DNA from 3 places in the Mesorhizobium sp. M0923 genome. Region 3 is predicted to be linked to each of the others. Evidence: predicted binding sites of a transcription regulator. Region 3 holds the regulator's gene; each other region holds the start of a gene.

Region 1 (4,861 bases), on a different contig from region 3:
AACAGGCCTTCCTCCCAGCCGGGCAGGAACACGGTTTCGAATTCGAGGCCCTTGGCCGAATGCAGCGTCATGATGTTGACGGCGTCGAGCTCAGCGTTCTGCTCGGCGTCCATCACCAGCGCGACATGTTCGAGGAAGGAGCGCAGCGATTCATACTCCTCCATGGAGCGTATCAGCTCCTTTAGGTTCTCCAGCCGGCCGGGCGCTTCGACCGAGCGGTCGTTCTTCCACATGTCTGTGTAGCCGCTCTCCTCCAAAATGGTCTCGGCGAGTTCGGTGTGCGGGGTGGTTTCGAGAGCCTTTTGCCAGCGCTCGAAATTGGCTGATACCTCGCGAAGTGCGGCACGCGGCTTCGGCTTCAGCTCGTCGCTTTCGGCCAGTTTTGCCGCCGCCTCCAGCATCGGGATGCGCAGCGCGCGTGCGGTGTCGTGGACCTGGCGGATGGTGGCCTCGCCCAACCCGCGTTTCGGCACGTTGACGATGCGCTCGAAGGCGAGGTCGTCGGCGCCTTGTGCGACGACGCGGAAGAAGGCCAATGCGTCGCGAATCTCGAGCCGCTCATAGAAGCGCGGGCCGCCGATGACGCGGTAATTGAGCCCGAGCGTGACGAAGCGGTCCTCGAATTCGCGCATCTGGAAAGACGCGCGGACGAGAATCGCCATATCGTTCAAATTGTGCTTCTGGCGCTGGTAGGCCTCGATGGTCTCGCCGACGGCGCGGGCCTCCTCCTCGGAATCCCAGGCGGCGTGGACATGCACCTTCTCGTCGTCCTCGGCGATCTTCTCGGTAAACAGCGTCTTGCCGAAGCGGCCCTCATTGTGGGCGATGAGATGCGAGGCGGTGCCGAGGATGTGCGCGGTCGAGCGGTAGTTGCGCTCCAGCCGGATGATGGTGGCGCCGGGGAAATCCTTGTCGAAGCGCAGGATGTTGTCGACTTCGGCGCCGCGCCAGCCATAGATCGACTGGTCGTCGTCGCCGACGCAGCAGATGTTAACTTTGCTTTCGCTCACGGCCGCGCGCGAGCTTCGCTCGCTGGCCTCCGCGGGGGCGGCCTGGCCGGCCGACGCCCGGTCGGGCTTGCGGCCTTCGGCCGAAGAGCGCCCAATCTCCCCCGCGAGGGGGGAGATTGGCTTGCCTTGAGGCCGCTGGGCCAGCAGGCGCAGCCACATGTACTGTGCGGTGTTGGTGTCCTGGTACTCGTCGACGAGGATGTAGCGGAAGCGCTTGTGGTATTCCTTCAGCACGTCCGGATTGGCGCGGAAGATGCGGATCGGGTGACATAGGAGATCGCCGAAGTCACAGGCATTCAGCGTCTGCAGCCGCTCCTGATAGGCCTTGTAGAGTTCGCGGCCCTTGCCGTTGGCGAAGGCACGGGCATCGCCCTCGGGGATGTCGGCGGGACCGAGGCCCTTGTTCTTCCAGCCGTCGATCATCTGGGCGAACTGCTTGGCCGGCCAGCGCTTGTCGTCCAGCCCTTCCGCCTGGATGAGCTGTTTGATCAGCCGCACGACATCGTCGGTGTCGAGAATGGTGAAGTCGGATTTGAGCCCGGCCAGCTCGGCATGTCGGCGCAGCAGCTTCACGCCAATCGAGTGGAAGGTGCCGAGCCACGGCATGCCCTCGACATTGCCTTCGCCGATCAACAGGCCGATGCGCTGCTTCATCTCGCGCGCCGCCTTGTTGGTGAAGGTGACGGCGAGGATCTGCGAAGGGAAGGCCTTGCCGGTGGCAAGGATGTGGGCGATGCGGGTGGTCAAGACGCGCGTCTTGCCGGTGCCGGCGCCGGCCAGCACCAGCACCGGGCCTTCGGTGGTTTCCACCGCCAGCCGCTGCTCGGGGTTGAGGCCGTTGAGATAATCGGGCGCGTTGTTTTGATTGCTGCGGGCAGCCATGGCGCGCGCGGCGATGCCCGACGGGGCCACGGGCCGCGCGTTCGGTTCGTCAAAAAAGGGCATGTCTTCCGAAAAGCCGGACATCTCTCCCCGAATGTAGTGATTCGGCAGCGAAAGGCCAGAAGTGTCTCCGTTTTGTTCTCTGTCCAGTCGGTAGACTCACAATCTGAATGGGTCCGCTAACCAAAACGCCGAGCTTGCCGTGGGTCGACGCCGTAAAACGCCGAGCTTGCTTGACAGGGGAAGCGGGCCGGAGAAAGTTGCGTGGGGGCAGGCACGCAATGCGGGGTTGCCCATGGACGCGTCGCGGAGCGCACCAGTCGAAGGAGCACCGTCTTGGCTGTGGTCATCACCTCCCTGATCCTTTTCCTCATCGGCCTGGCGCTTGGCGGCGGCGGCATCTGGCTCGTGACGCTGGGCGGCAGCTGGTATTACGTCATCGCCGGCATAGCTTTCCTGATCGCTGCCTGGCTGCTCTACAGGCGCAGATCCACGGCGCTGTGGCTCTACGCGGCGATCGTGCTCGGCACGCTCGCCTGGGCTGTCTGGGAAACCGGCTTCGACTGGTGGGAGCTCGGCCCGCGCGGCGGCATCATCGTGCTTGTCGCGCTGTGGCTATTGACGCCATGGGCGCGGCGCGGGCTTACCGGTCCCGACGGACGAGCGCCGCTGATCCTCGCGGTGCTGGCATCGCTCGGCGTCGCCGGTTATTCGATGACGACGGACCCAAAGGATATTGCCGGCCAACTCAACACCGACAAGGTGACGCCGACGGCCGAACTCGGCGGCAATGTGCCGGCCGGCGAATGGCACTATTACGGTCGCACGCAATATGGCCAGCGCTATTCGCCGCTCGACCAGATCACCCCCGAAAACGTTGCCAATCTGCAGCCGGCCTGGACCTATCGCACCGGCGACGTGAAAGGGCCCGACGACATCGGCGAGACGACCTATCAGGTGACGCCGCTGAAAATCGCCGACACGCTCTACATCTGCACGCCGCATAATTTCGCCATCGCCATCGATGCCGCGAGCGGCAAGGAGAAATGGCGTTTCGATCCGCAGGTCAAGCTCAACAAGGACCGCCAGCACCAGACCTGCCGCGGCGTGGCTTACTATGCCGATGCCAAGATCGCCGCCGGCCAGCCCTGCGCCACGCGCATCTATCTGCCGACATCGGACGCCCGGCTGATCGCGCTCGACGCGGCGAATGGCCAGGTCTGTCCGACATTTGCCGAGGGCGGCACGCTGAACCTGCTCGCCAACATGCCATATCCGAAGCCGGGCTATTACTATTCGACTTCCGCGCCGCTGATCGTCGCCAACAAGATCATCGTCGGCGGCGCGGTCAACGACAATTATTCGACGCAGGAGCCGTCCGGGGTCATCCGTGCCTACGATGCCGACACCGGCGCGCTGTTATGGAATTGGGATTCCGGCAATCCGGACCAGACGACGCCGCTGCCGCCGGGCCAGACCTACACCAACAACTCGCCCAATATGTGGTCGACGGCGAGCGCCGACGAGAAGCTCGGCCTGCTCTATGTGCCGCTCGGCAACAAGACGCCGGACCAGCTCGGCGCCGGACGCAGCGCCAATGACGAGAAATTCTCTTCCTCGATCACCGCGCTCGATCTCAACACCGGACAATTGCGCTGGGTGCGGCAGACCGTGCATCACGATCTCTGGGACATGGACGTGCCGGCGCAGCCGACGCTGGTCGACATAACCACGGCCAGTGGTGTGGTGCCGGCGCTGGTCGGGCCGACCAAGCAGGGCGACCTCTATGTGCTCGACCGGCGCAGCGGCGAGCCGATCGTTCCGGTCAAGGAAGTGCCGGCGCCGGGCGGCGCGATCGAAGGCGACCATACCTCGCCGACGCAGCCGGTCTCGGACCTCAGCTTCAGTCCGAAGCCACTGACCGGCGCGGATATGTGGGGCATCACCATGTTCGACCAGCTGGCCTGCCGGATCGAGCTTCGGAAGCTGCGGTATGAGGGCCGCTATACGCCGCCGTCGCTGCAAGGCTCGCTGATCTATCCTGGCAATTTCGGCACCTTCAACTGGGGCGGCGTGGCAGTCGATCCGGTCCGGCAGGTGATGTTCGGCATGCCGACATACCTGGCGTTCATCTCCAAATTGGTGCCGCGCGCCGACGTGCCGCCGCCGGGCGATACCAAGGGCAGCGAACAAGGCCTGAACCGCAATGACGGTGCGCCTTACGCAGTGATATTGAAGCCATTCCTGTCGCCGCTCGGCATTCCCTGCCAGGCGCCTCCGTGGGGCTATGTGGCCGGCGCCGACCTTCGGACCGGCAAGATCGTCTACAAGCATCGCAACGGCACCGTCTACGACATGACGCCGCTGCCGCTGCCGTTCAAGGTCGGCGTGCCGGGCATTGGCGGGCCGATGATCACTGCCGGCGGCGTCGCCTTTCTCGGTGCGGCGGTCGACGACTATGTGCGCGCTTATGACCTGACGACCGGCAAACAGCTCTGGCAGGCGCGGCTGCCTGCCGGCGGGCAGTCGACACCGATGACCTACACGGTAGCCGACGGACGCCAGTTCGTCGTCATCGTTGCCGGCGGCCACGGCTCGGTCGGCACCAAGCCGGGCGATTATGTGATGGCCTATACGCTGCCGAAATAGAGAAGTTCCTCAGAGCCCGAGATGCCCTTTCAGGTCGGGTACCGATGCAAGTACCTCGTTGGTCAGCTGCGGGCCGGCGGCTGTCTCGGCCTGCTGGACCAACGCGGCATCAAGGCCATCGTGCAGAGACTTATGGCAGCCCTCACTCAGCCGTGACTGGACCAGCCAGGCTTCGACCCTATGTTGCTGCCGGGGGCCGAAGACCTAGGAGCGCGCCATGACAACACCTGCCGGCCCCGCCAAGCCTGTCATTACCCAGGCGATGATCGATGCCTATGATGAATACACGCATCTGACGCTCGACCGGCGGCGCTTCATGG
Region 2 (4,861 bases), on a different contig from region 3:
GGGGAGGCCCCCTCATCCGGCCCTTCGGGCCACCTTCTCCCCGATGGGGAGAAGAGGCTGGCGCCAGCGCTGGGCGACTTCCTCTCCCCTCGGGGAGAGGTCGGATTGCCCCGGATTGCCCTTCGCAATTCGGTTGGCAATCCGGGTGAGGGGGCGCTTGCCCATACGCGATAGCGAACGGGGAGAAGAAACGCTAATCCACCCACATCCCGGTTCGTTTGTGCCAGTCGGCGATCGACTCTTCCGGGTAGACATCGAAGACCTTGTCGCCCTTGCCGATATCGGGCTCGACCCAGTTCGCCTTGTATTTCAGCATCAGATGCACCTTCTCCGGCGGCTTCGGCAGGTTTGTGTCGATTGCCGAGGCAAACGGATGCACCAGCTCCGGCCAGGTTGGATCGTAGAGCCAGAGTGCCGTCCCGCATTTCGTGCAGAAGCTCCGTTCGCCCGTCGAGATCTCGCGTTGCGGGTGCTCGTCGTCCTCGATCTCGGCCCGGTAGACGCCGAGATGGCGCTTGCCCTCGATTTTCAGCGTCTCGTAATCGGCGCCGAGATTGATGGCGAAACCGCCGCCGCCCTGCTGCTTGCGGCAGATCGAGCAGTAGCACAGCATGAACGGCACCGGCGTGTGGCTTTCCACCTCGAAACGCACGGCATTGCACCGGCAGGACCCTTTGAGCAGAAGCGGCATGAAAAACTCCGATGAAACTGATTCTGAACTTGTCAGGATGGTGCCGGTAGCGGCGATGACAAGGGGAAATCCCGGTGACATGATCGCGCCATGGACAACGAGCGCATAGAAGAGCTTTTCGAAGGCCTCGGTCCGGTCAGCATCCGCAAGCTGTTCGGCGGCAAGGGCATCTATTTCGATGGCGTCATCGTCGCCATTGTCATCCGTGGCGAATTGATGCTGAAGGCCGACGCCGAAAGCGCCCCGGATTTCGAAGCGGCCGGCTGCCGGCAATGGACCTATACCGGCTCGCGCCACGGAAAGCTGGTGTCGATGCCCTATTGGAGCGTTCCCGACAGCGCTTTCGACGACCCCGACGAGATGGCGATCTGGGCGCGCCGCGCCTACGAGGCAGGACGGCGCGCCGGCAAATAGGCTGCGTCATGCTTCGGCAATTCTGGGCCGCATTTCACGCCAGGTCCCGCGCCTCGGGCACGAGCGCCAGCGCCTCGGCAAAGCCGGCACCGCTGAAGGCCGCAACAGTATCGGCGCTCTCGAGGGCGAGCATAGATACGGCAACGCCTTCGCGCAGTGCCGCGCGCAGCGTCAGGCCGCGCAGCAGGGCGGCGATCGTCGCGCCGGCCAATGCGTCGCCGGCGCCGGCAGCATCGGTCCGCTTTTGGAGCGGCGGTGGCAGGATCGAGAACGCGCCCAATTTGTCGAAACCGAGGACCGGTCCGTCGCCAGCGGTGATCACGCCGCTTTTAAGGCCCGCGCGTCTCAGGCCGTCGACGATGCCTTGGTCGTCAGCATCGAGGTCGACGCCGGCGAGCACGCCAGCCTCGTGCCGGTTCATGAAGGCGAGTGCCAGAAGATCAAGCACCGGCGTCAGCCGCGCCGCTTTGCTGGGCGAGACGGCAAGCGCAAACACCGGCTTGCCGGCGGCGAGTGCCGCCAGCCGCGCCACTGCGGAAGACGGCAGGTTGGCGTCGCACAGCACCGCGTCGGCCGAACCGATCGCGTCTCGCACCTTGGCGCGGCGGATCTGCTTGGGAAGCGCCAGCTCGTAGAGCACCATGTCGGCAAGGCCGGCGATCAGCCCGCCGTCGCTATCGACCAGCATCGTATGGCTTGGCGTCGCGCGGTCGAGGAACACCGCCGACAAATCGGCAATGCCGGCGTCGGTGACGGCGCGTAAAACCGTGTCGCCCAGGGCATCGCCGCCGCGCACCGAAAGCAGCGAGGCCGAGACGCCGCGCCGCACCGCACAGCGCAAGGCGTTGAAGGCGGCGCCGCCGACATGCTCGCGCATCGTGCCGGGGTTGGAAGCGGCCGGCACGAAGGCGCCGGCAACCCGGCCGCGCCGCTCGATATAGGCGCCACCCACGGCCAGGATCGTCGGGGATTTCATCATGCCGGCAAAATGCCCTTTGCTGTTGCCCGGGAGGAGACTAGGTCGCCGGGCGGAACCCTGCAATCGCGGGTGCGATTCGGATGGTGGCGGCAACGGCGCCGCATGCGAGGCGGGATACGTCCGGAAGCAAAATTGCGAAACAAAAATAGAACAGATATGGATATCAGTTATTTTTCAAACCCTTGGGGCTCATTGACAAATGAGAACAAACGAGGTACATTCTTTTAAGGATTGCGGGATTGTCCGGCCTCCATTGACGACCACGGGGTGATGTATCATGGCTCAGAATTCTTTGCGGCTTGTAGAGGACAAAGCGGTGGACAAATCAAAGGCTCTGGATGCGGCGCTGTCGCAAATCGAGCGTGCCTTCGGCAAGGGTTCGATCATGCGGCTCGGCGCGAACGAGCAGGTCGTCGAGATCGAAACGGTGCCGACCGGCTCGCTTGGGTTGGACATCGCGCTTGGCGTCGGCGGCCTGCCGCGCGGCCGCATCGTCGAGATCTACGGACCGGAAAGCTCGGGCAAGACGACGCTGGCGCTGCACACGGTGGCCGAAGCCCAGAAGAAGGGCGGCATCTGCGCCTTTGTCGATGCCGAGCATGCGCTCGATCCGGTCTATGCCCGCAAGCTCGGCGTCGATCTCGAAAACCTGCTGATCTCGCAGCCCGATACCGGCGAACAGGCGCTGGAGATCTGCGACACGCTGGTGCGCTCCGGCGCCATCGACGTGCTGGTGGTCGATTCGGTGGCGGCGCTGACGCCGCGGGCCGAAATCGAAGGCGAGATGGGCGATTCGCTGCCCGGCCTGCAGGCCCGCCTGATGAGCCAGGCACTGCGCAAGCTCACCGCCTCGATCTCGCGCTCCAACACCATGGTCATCTTCATCAACCAGATCCGCATGAAGATCGGCGTCATGTTTGGTTCGCCCGAGACGACGACCGGCGGCAACGCGCTGAAATTCTATGCCTCGGTCCGCCTCGACATCCGCCGCATCGGCTCGGTCAAGGATCGCGACGAGGTCGTCGGCAACCAGACCCGCGTCAAGGTCGTCAAGAACAAGCTGGCGCCGCCCTTCAAGGTGGTCGAGTTCGACATCATGTATGGCGAGGGCGTCTCCAAAACCGGCGAGCTGGTCGATCTCGGCGTCAAGGCTGGCGTGGTCGAAAAGTCGGGCGCCTGGTTCTCCTATAATTCGCAGCGTCTCGGCCAGGGCCGCGAAAACGCAAAACTGTTCCTGCGCGACAATCCCGACACGGCGCGCGAGATCGAATTGGCGCTGAGGCAGAATGCCGGATTGATCGCCGAGAAATTCCTTGAGAACGGCGGCTCCGAAAGCAGCGACGACGGTTTCGAGGACGACGCCGGGGCGATGTAGGAAAAGCGACGCCTCCCGGAGCGTCAGCCAGGTTTGGATTTGATGTTTTGATTTTGAGTTTGCGTAATCGGTACATTTTGAACCGCCGGCCCCGTGCCGGCGGTTGGCGTTTGACGGCGAGTCAGACGCATTTCAAAGCGCCGGTGAAAGCCGGGATTTGAGCCCATTTGGTGTTTCTGGACAGGCTGCGGTGCGACCGCTAAAAGGCCATGTCTATTTTCCGCCGGCAGCCGGCGGTTCTCTCGAAAAGGCAGTATTCATGAGTGGCGTCAACGAGATCCGGTCGGCATTTCTCGACTATTTTCGCAAGGAAGGTCACGAGGTCGTCGCGTCGAGCCCGCTGGTGCCGCGCAACGACCCGACGCTGATGTTCACCAATGCCGGCATGGTGCAGTTCAAGAACGTTTTCACCGGTCTGGAGAAGCGGCCCTATTCGCGTGCGACGACTGCCCAGAAGAGTGTTCGTGCCGGCGGCAAGCACAACGACCTCGACAATGTCGGCTACACCGCGCGACACCTGACCTTCTTCGAGATGCTCGGCAATTTCTCCTTCGGCGATTATTTCAAGGAGCGCGCCATAGAGCTTGCCTGGAACCTGATCACCAGGGAGTTCGGGCTGAAGAAGGACAAGCTGCTGGTCACCGTCTATCACAACGACGACGAGGCCGCCTCCTACTGGAAGAAGATCGCCGGTCTTTCCGACGATCGCATCATCCGCATCGCGACCTCGGACAATTTCTGGGCAATGGGCGACACCGGACCGTGCGGGCCGTGTTCGGAGATATTCATCGACCGTGGCGAGCACATCTGGGGTGGCCCTCCCGGCAGTCCCGAGGAGGATGGCGACCGTTTCCTCGAATTCTGGAACCTGGTGTTCATGCAGTATGAACAGGTGACGAAGGACGAGCGCGTCGACCTGCCGCGTCCGTCGATCGACACGGGCATGGGCCTCGAGCGCATGGCCTCCATCCTGCAAGGGGTTGAAAGCGTCTTCGAGACCGACCTGTTCCGCCACCTGATCGACGCTGCGTCGTCGGCGCTTGGCCGCGGTCCGGATGCGGACACCGTCGCATCGTTCCGCGTCATCGCCGACCACTTGCGTTCGTCCTGCTTCCTGGTCGCCGACGGTGTGCTGCCGTCCAACGAAGGGCGGGGCTACGTGCTTCGTCGCATCATGCGCCGCGCCATGCGCCACGCGCAGTTGCTCGGCTCGAATGAGCCGCTGATGTGGAAGCTGGTGCCGGCGCTGGTCCGCGAGATGAGCCAAGCCTACCCGGAACTGGCGCGCGGCGAGCAGATGATCACCGAGACGCTGAAGCTTGAGGAAACTCGTTTCCGCAAGACGCTGGTGCGAGGCTTGGGCTTGCTTTCGGAGGCGACGGAAAAGTTGGTCTCCGGCGAC
Region 3 (4,861 bases):
GCTGCCGCGTTTTTCCCCGTCGCGCGTGCTTTCGAGCGTTAGCCCGTAAGTGCCGCACTTTGCCTCGACGAGCTCGATGAACAGATCAGCCAGCGCGATGCTCTTCTTGCGCACCGCCGTCATGTCGACATCGTTCCAGATGTCGAGCGCGCCCTTCAGCGTGCGCATCGACAGGACCGGCTGGGTGCCGCACAGAAACCGGCGGATGCCGGTGCCGGCCGCATAGCCTGGCTCGAAGGCGAAGGGCCGTGCATGGCCCCACCAGCCGGTGAGCGGCTGCTGGATGTCGGCAAGATGCCGCTCAGCCGCATAGATGAAGGCAGGCGCGCCCGGTCCGCCATTCAGATATTTGTAGGTGCAGCCAACGGCAAAATCGGCGTTTGCCGTGTCGAGCTCGACTGGCATCGCACCGGCGGTGTGGCAGAGATCCCAGACGATCATCGCCCCGGCTTCCTGGGCCCTGCGCGTCAGCGCCGGCATGTCGCGCAGTTCGCCCGACTTGTAGTTGACGTGGTTGACCAGCACCACGGCGGTGCGTTCGTCGATCAGCTCTTCGATGCTCGGCGCGTCGACCCCCGAGAGGCGCAGCAGCGTATCTTTTCGCGTCGAAACCACACCCTCAGCCATGTAGAGGTCTGTCGGAAAACTGTCGCCCTCGGCGACGATGACCTGCCGCTCCGGCCGCATGGCCATGGCGGCGTGCAGCAGCTTGTAGATGTTGACCGATGTCGTGTCGCAGACCACCGTCTGGCCGGCCGCGGCACCGATCAGGCGCCCGAGCTGGTCGCCGAGTTCGAGCGGCATGTTGAACCAGCCGGCCGTGTTCCAGGCGCGGATGAGATCATGCGCCCATTCTTCGGTCGCTGCCTTGCTCAATTCATCGAAAGCGGCACGCGAAGCGGCCCCTAGCGAATTGCCGTCGAGATAGATCACTCCTTGCGGCAGCACAAAGCGGTCGCGCATCGCGCGCAGCGGATCTGCAGCATCCATCGCCCTTATGGCAACGAGATCGCGAATTCCTGTCATGATTTGTCTGCTCCCCCAAGATTCACCGCAACGCCGGACACGCATCGACGGCATCCATCGGTCACGAGCGGTTCTCCATTACCTGGTATCGCGCAGCAAGGCTCCACCGGCGACAAGTTGCCTGACCACGCGGTGGAAACCAGGAGCCAAGCCAACCCAAGGTTGGCGTTTTGAGTTCGTTTCGTTCACGGTGCATTGACCAAACCGCACAGTCGATACGGCTTCAATTCCGTGCCCTTTGCCGGCTGACGGCCGATACCAGTGCCGCCTTCTGGGAACCCAGAGGCCGCAAACGAAAGCAGAATCAAGGCGATGACGCCCGCGGCGGTGAAAATGCAGCGTTCCGGTTTGGTGAGTGGTATCGTTTCCCGAGCCCTAACACATTCATTAAACTTTAAACAGTTGCGGAACACAACTGGAACAGATAGTGTTTGTTCTGGGTTTGTTTTTCTGATTCTGTTGGGGGTCGCTATGCTGACACGCAAACAACACGAACTGCTTATGTTCATCCACGAAAGGCTGAAGGAAAGCGGTATCCCGCCCTCCTTCGACGAGATGAAGGAAGCGCTCGACCTGGCTTCCAAATCGGGAATCCACCGGCTGATTACGGCGCTGGAGGAGCGCGGCTTCATTCGCCGTTTGCCCAACCGGGCCCGTGCACTGGAGGTGCTGCGCCTGCCCGATTCGATCGCCCCCGGCCTCAATGCGGCACGCAAGTTCTCGCCGAGCGTCATCCAGGGCAGTCTTGGGCAAGGTCCTCGGCAGGGCAAGCCGACATCGTCGCGCATGCCTGCAGCCGGCAATGACGACGATGTCGTCGCCGCCGTGTCGATCCCGGTGATGGGCCGCATCGCCGCCGGTGTGCCGATCGATGCCATCCAGCACCAGACGCATTCGATCTCGGTGCCGCCGGACATGATCATGGGCGGCGAGCATTATGCGCTGGAGGTCAAAGGCGATTCGATGATCGAGGCTGGCATTTTCGACGGCGACACGGTGATCATCCGCAATGCCGATACGGCGAGCCCCGGTGAGATCGTGGTGGCACTGGTCGACGAGGAAGAAGCGACGCTGAAGCGGTTCCGCCGCAAGGGCGCCTCGATCGCCCTGGAAGCCGCCAATCCGGCCTACGAGACGCGCATCTTCGGACCAGACAGGGTCAAGGTGCAGGGCAAGCTCGTTGGGCTGATCCGCCGCTACTGAGCTGCGCCCTTGGCGCCGGCTTTTGGCTTGTCGGCTCTGCGGTATGGCGGCATGCCCCGCGCCGCGCGGGAAAATTTCCGCTGCACGTGCCAGGGCCGGTATGATTTTTCGACGGCGAAGCGGATTTCGGCGCGTGTTGCCGCTTGTGGATCGAAATAGACGGCCGCACTTCCCGCGCGCGCCAGTTGCCGTTTGGTGACGACGAGGACCAGCCGGTCGTAGTAGCAGGGATTATGGGCGGTGGCGTCGTCGATGACGATCAAGCTGGCAAAGGCGCAGGCTGGCCGTGCAGTATCGCGGTCATTGGCTAGCGCGATGATCGCGCCGGATGGATGCCTGGCAAGGCAGAGACCGTCCGTGCAAATGAACGGCATGCCCGGCGGTAAGTCGGCCGGATCGGCAATGTCGAATTGCGGATCGTTCTTTCCAGGTGTTTCCGGCGCGACGATAGCCTCTGATGTGAGCGCGCGTTTCCAGTTGTCGATGGTGAACTCATTCGGGCGTGCCCGGTTGACCGCGAGTTCACCGCTGCCGATCGGCAGCGCGACGAGCCGTGCGTCCTCCGAGATCAATACATCGGGTACGCGCGTCTGCGTTGTCGTTAGCAAGCCGGCGAGCGCAAAAGGAAGGGCCACGAGCCGCAACCAGGTCGTCGCCATGCTGGCAATGACGAGGGCGATCGTCACCAAAAGGACAGATCTCAGCGAAATCAGCCCGACCGCATCGATCGGCGAGCGCTCGGAGATCCACCCGGACAGGGCGATCATCGCCGTCAGCCCCTTGCCCATCACGTAGAGGAAAGGCCCATCCGCGCCGAACGGCATCGCCAGCGCACTGAGGACGGCGAAGGGCATGACGACCAGTGAGATGATAGGCATGATGGCCAGATTGGCGAACAGGCTGAGCGGCGCCACGCGCTGGAAATGCCATATGGCGAAAAGCGCCGTGGCGCTCCCTGCAATGATCGAGGTCATCGCTAGGCCGCCCATGCCCAGCAGTACCTTTCTAGTGGCAAAGCGTAGCGGCGACCGCCGGGGCGGCGGCGTGGTGGCCCCGCCGGCGCGGTAATCGGACCAGCCTGCATAGGCGCCGACAAGGGCCGCCGTCGCGGCGAAGGACATCTGGAAGCTCGGACCGACCACCTCGTGCGGCGACACCAGAATGACCGCGATGGCCGAGATCGCCAGGTTGCGCATGGTGAGCGCGGCCCGGTCGAACAGCACGGCGATAAGCATCACCGCCAGCATGATGAAGCTGCGTTCGGCCGCCACCACAATGCCGGAAAAGACGAGGTAGGCCGCAATCGAAAAAAGCGCGGCGGCCGCGGCATATTTCTTGACCGGCCGTCGCGATGAGAAATCGGGAAACAACGCAAAGGTGCCGCGTAGCAGCGCCATGATGGTGCCGGCGACCAACGCCATATGCAGCCCCGAGATGGAGATGATGTGATAGATGCCTGTACGCCGCATCGCTTCGTTGATCTCCTCGGGAATGCCGGCGCGCACGCCGACGATCAGCGCAGCAGCAATCTCGCCCTCGGCGCCGCCGATGCGGCTGCGGATATGGTCGGCGATGGATTCGCGCGCGTCTTCGATCGAGGAAGAAAGCCGCGCGGCAAGCGGCATGCTGCCCGACGACACGACTTTCGGATTGCCGAGAAAAAAGCCGCTGCCGCCGATACCGGCGAAATAGCTGTCGAAGGAGAAATCATAGCTGTCGGGCCGCACCGGCCCGGTCGGCGGCAGCAGCCGCACATAGCCGGCGATCTCGGAACCGGCGGTCAGCTCAGCCGGTATTTTCATCGCCGAAACGCGGACCCGTTCCGGCATGTAGCGCAGTGTCGGCCTGGCGGTTGAGATCACATCGATCGTCAGCCTGATGCGGCCGCTCGCCATGGGCTCGAACGATACGACGCGACCCGTGAGGCGCGTTGAGATTTCGGAACCGAGCATATGCGTTCCGACACGCCAGGTCTCGACCTTGGCGGCAAGCACGCCAAGCGCGCAGAGCAACGCCGCCATGAAGCACAGGCGGGTTCTGGGCCACGACCGCGAGGCGACGGCACAGAGGGCTGCCAAGGCGACGATTGCGATCGGCTGTGGAAAGGCCGGCTCCACCGCCAGCGCAAAATATACGATCACCCCGCATGCGAGGAACACCGGCACCAGCAGGAAGGCGACCCCACGGTCGAGCTCCAGGCCGACCGCCGAGGTTACGCCGTTGCGGATACGGGACGGTGACGGGAGGCGGAAACGCCGGCGTAGGCGCACGATGGGCTCGGCCGCGGGCACGAGAACCGTTGCTGGGTCGCTCGCCGGCAGCGACGGGGCATCAAAGCGTGGAACCGGCAGCAATGCCGGTGCCGGCAGGACAGGCACGGGCGCGGCAAACAGCAAGCGTTCGCTGACGCCGCTGCCAACGTCCTCGCCCTCGCCCGCACCACGGCCTCGCACAGCCATCGGGTCTGCCCCTTGCGCCCTCGACCTCCTATGCTACATGAACGCGCAACGCGCGAAAGTCCGCAAACCCACTTCCTTCGCCTGCCTGAGAGTTCCATGCCCGACAAGGTCGTCACCCGTTTTGCCCCCTCGCCCACCGGCTATCTGCATATTGGCGGGGCGCGCACGGCGCT

The links. The regulator LexA, encoded in region 3, represses DNA repair genes until DNA is damaged. The targets are predictions, from matches to a motif close to TGTTCNNNNTGTGTTCNG.
Region 1: NKH89_RS11220 (ATP-dependent helicase) is a predicted target of LexA. The motif match lies at 2,018-2,035, and genes of this name have one in related genera.
Region 2: recA (recombinase RecA) is a predicted target of LexA. The motif match lies at 2,220-2,237, and genes of this name have one in related genera.

Annotation. Positions count from the first base shown of each region.
Region 1 is NZ_JAMYNW010000005.1:234,834-239,694, forward strand. It holds gene NKH89_RS11220 (ATP-dependent helicase) at 1-1,976, opposite strand, end outside; gene NKH89_RS11225 (glucose/quinate/shikimate family membrane-bound PQQ-dependent dehydrogenase) at 2,229-4,541, shown strand; gene NKH89_RS11230 (dienelactone hydrolase family protein) at 4,759-4,861, shown strand, end outside.
Region 2 is NZ_JAMYNW010000008.1:148,060-152,920, reverse strand. It holds gene NKH89_RS16080 (GFA family protein) at 194-691, opposite strand; gene NKH89_RS16075 (TfoX/Sxy family protein) at 782-1,105, shown strand; gene NKH89_RS16070 (PfkB family carbohydrate kinase) at 1,140-2,084, opposite strand; gene recA (recombinase RecA) at 2,362-3,459, shown strand; gene alaS (alanine--tRNA ligase) at 3,719-4,861, shown strand, end outside.
Region 3 is NZ_JAMYNW010000001.1:500,921-505,781, reverse strand. It holds gene kynU (kynureninase) at 1-1,026, opposite strand, end outside; gene lexA (transcriptional repressor LexA) at 1,498-2,229, shown strand; gene NKH89_RS02415 (ComEC/Rec2 family competence protein) at 2,223-4,688, opposite strand; gene gltX (glutamate--tRNA ligase) at 4,785-4,861, shown strand, end outside.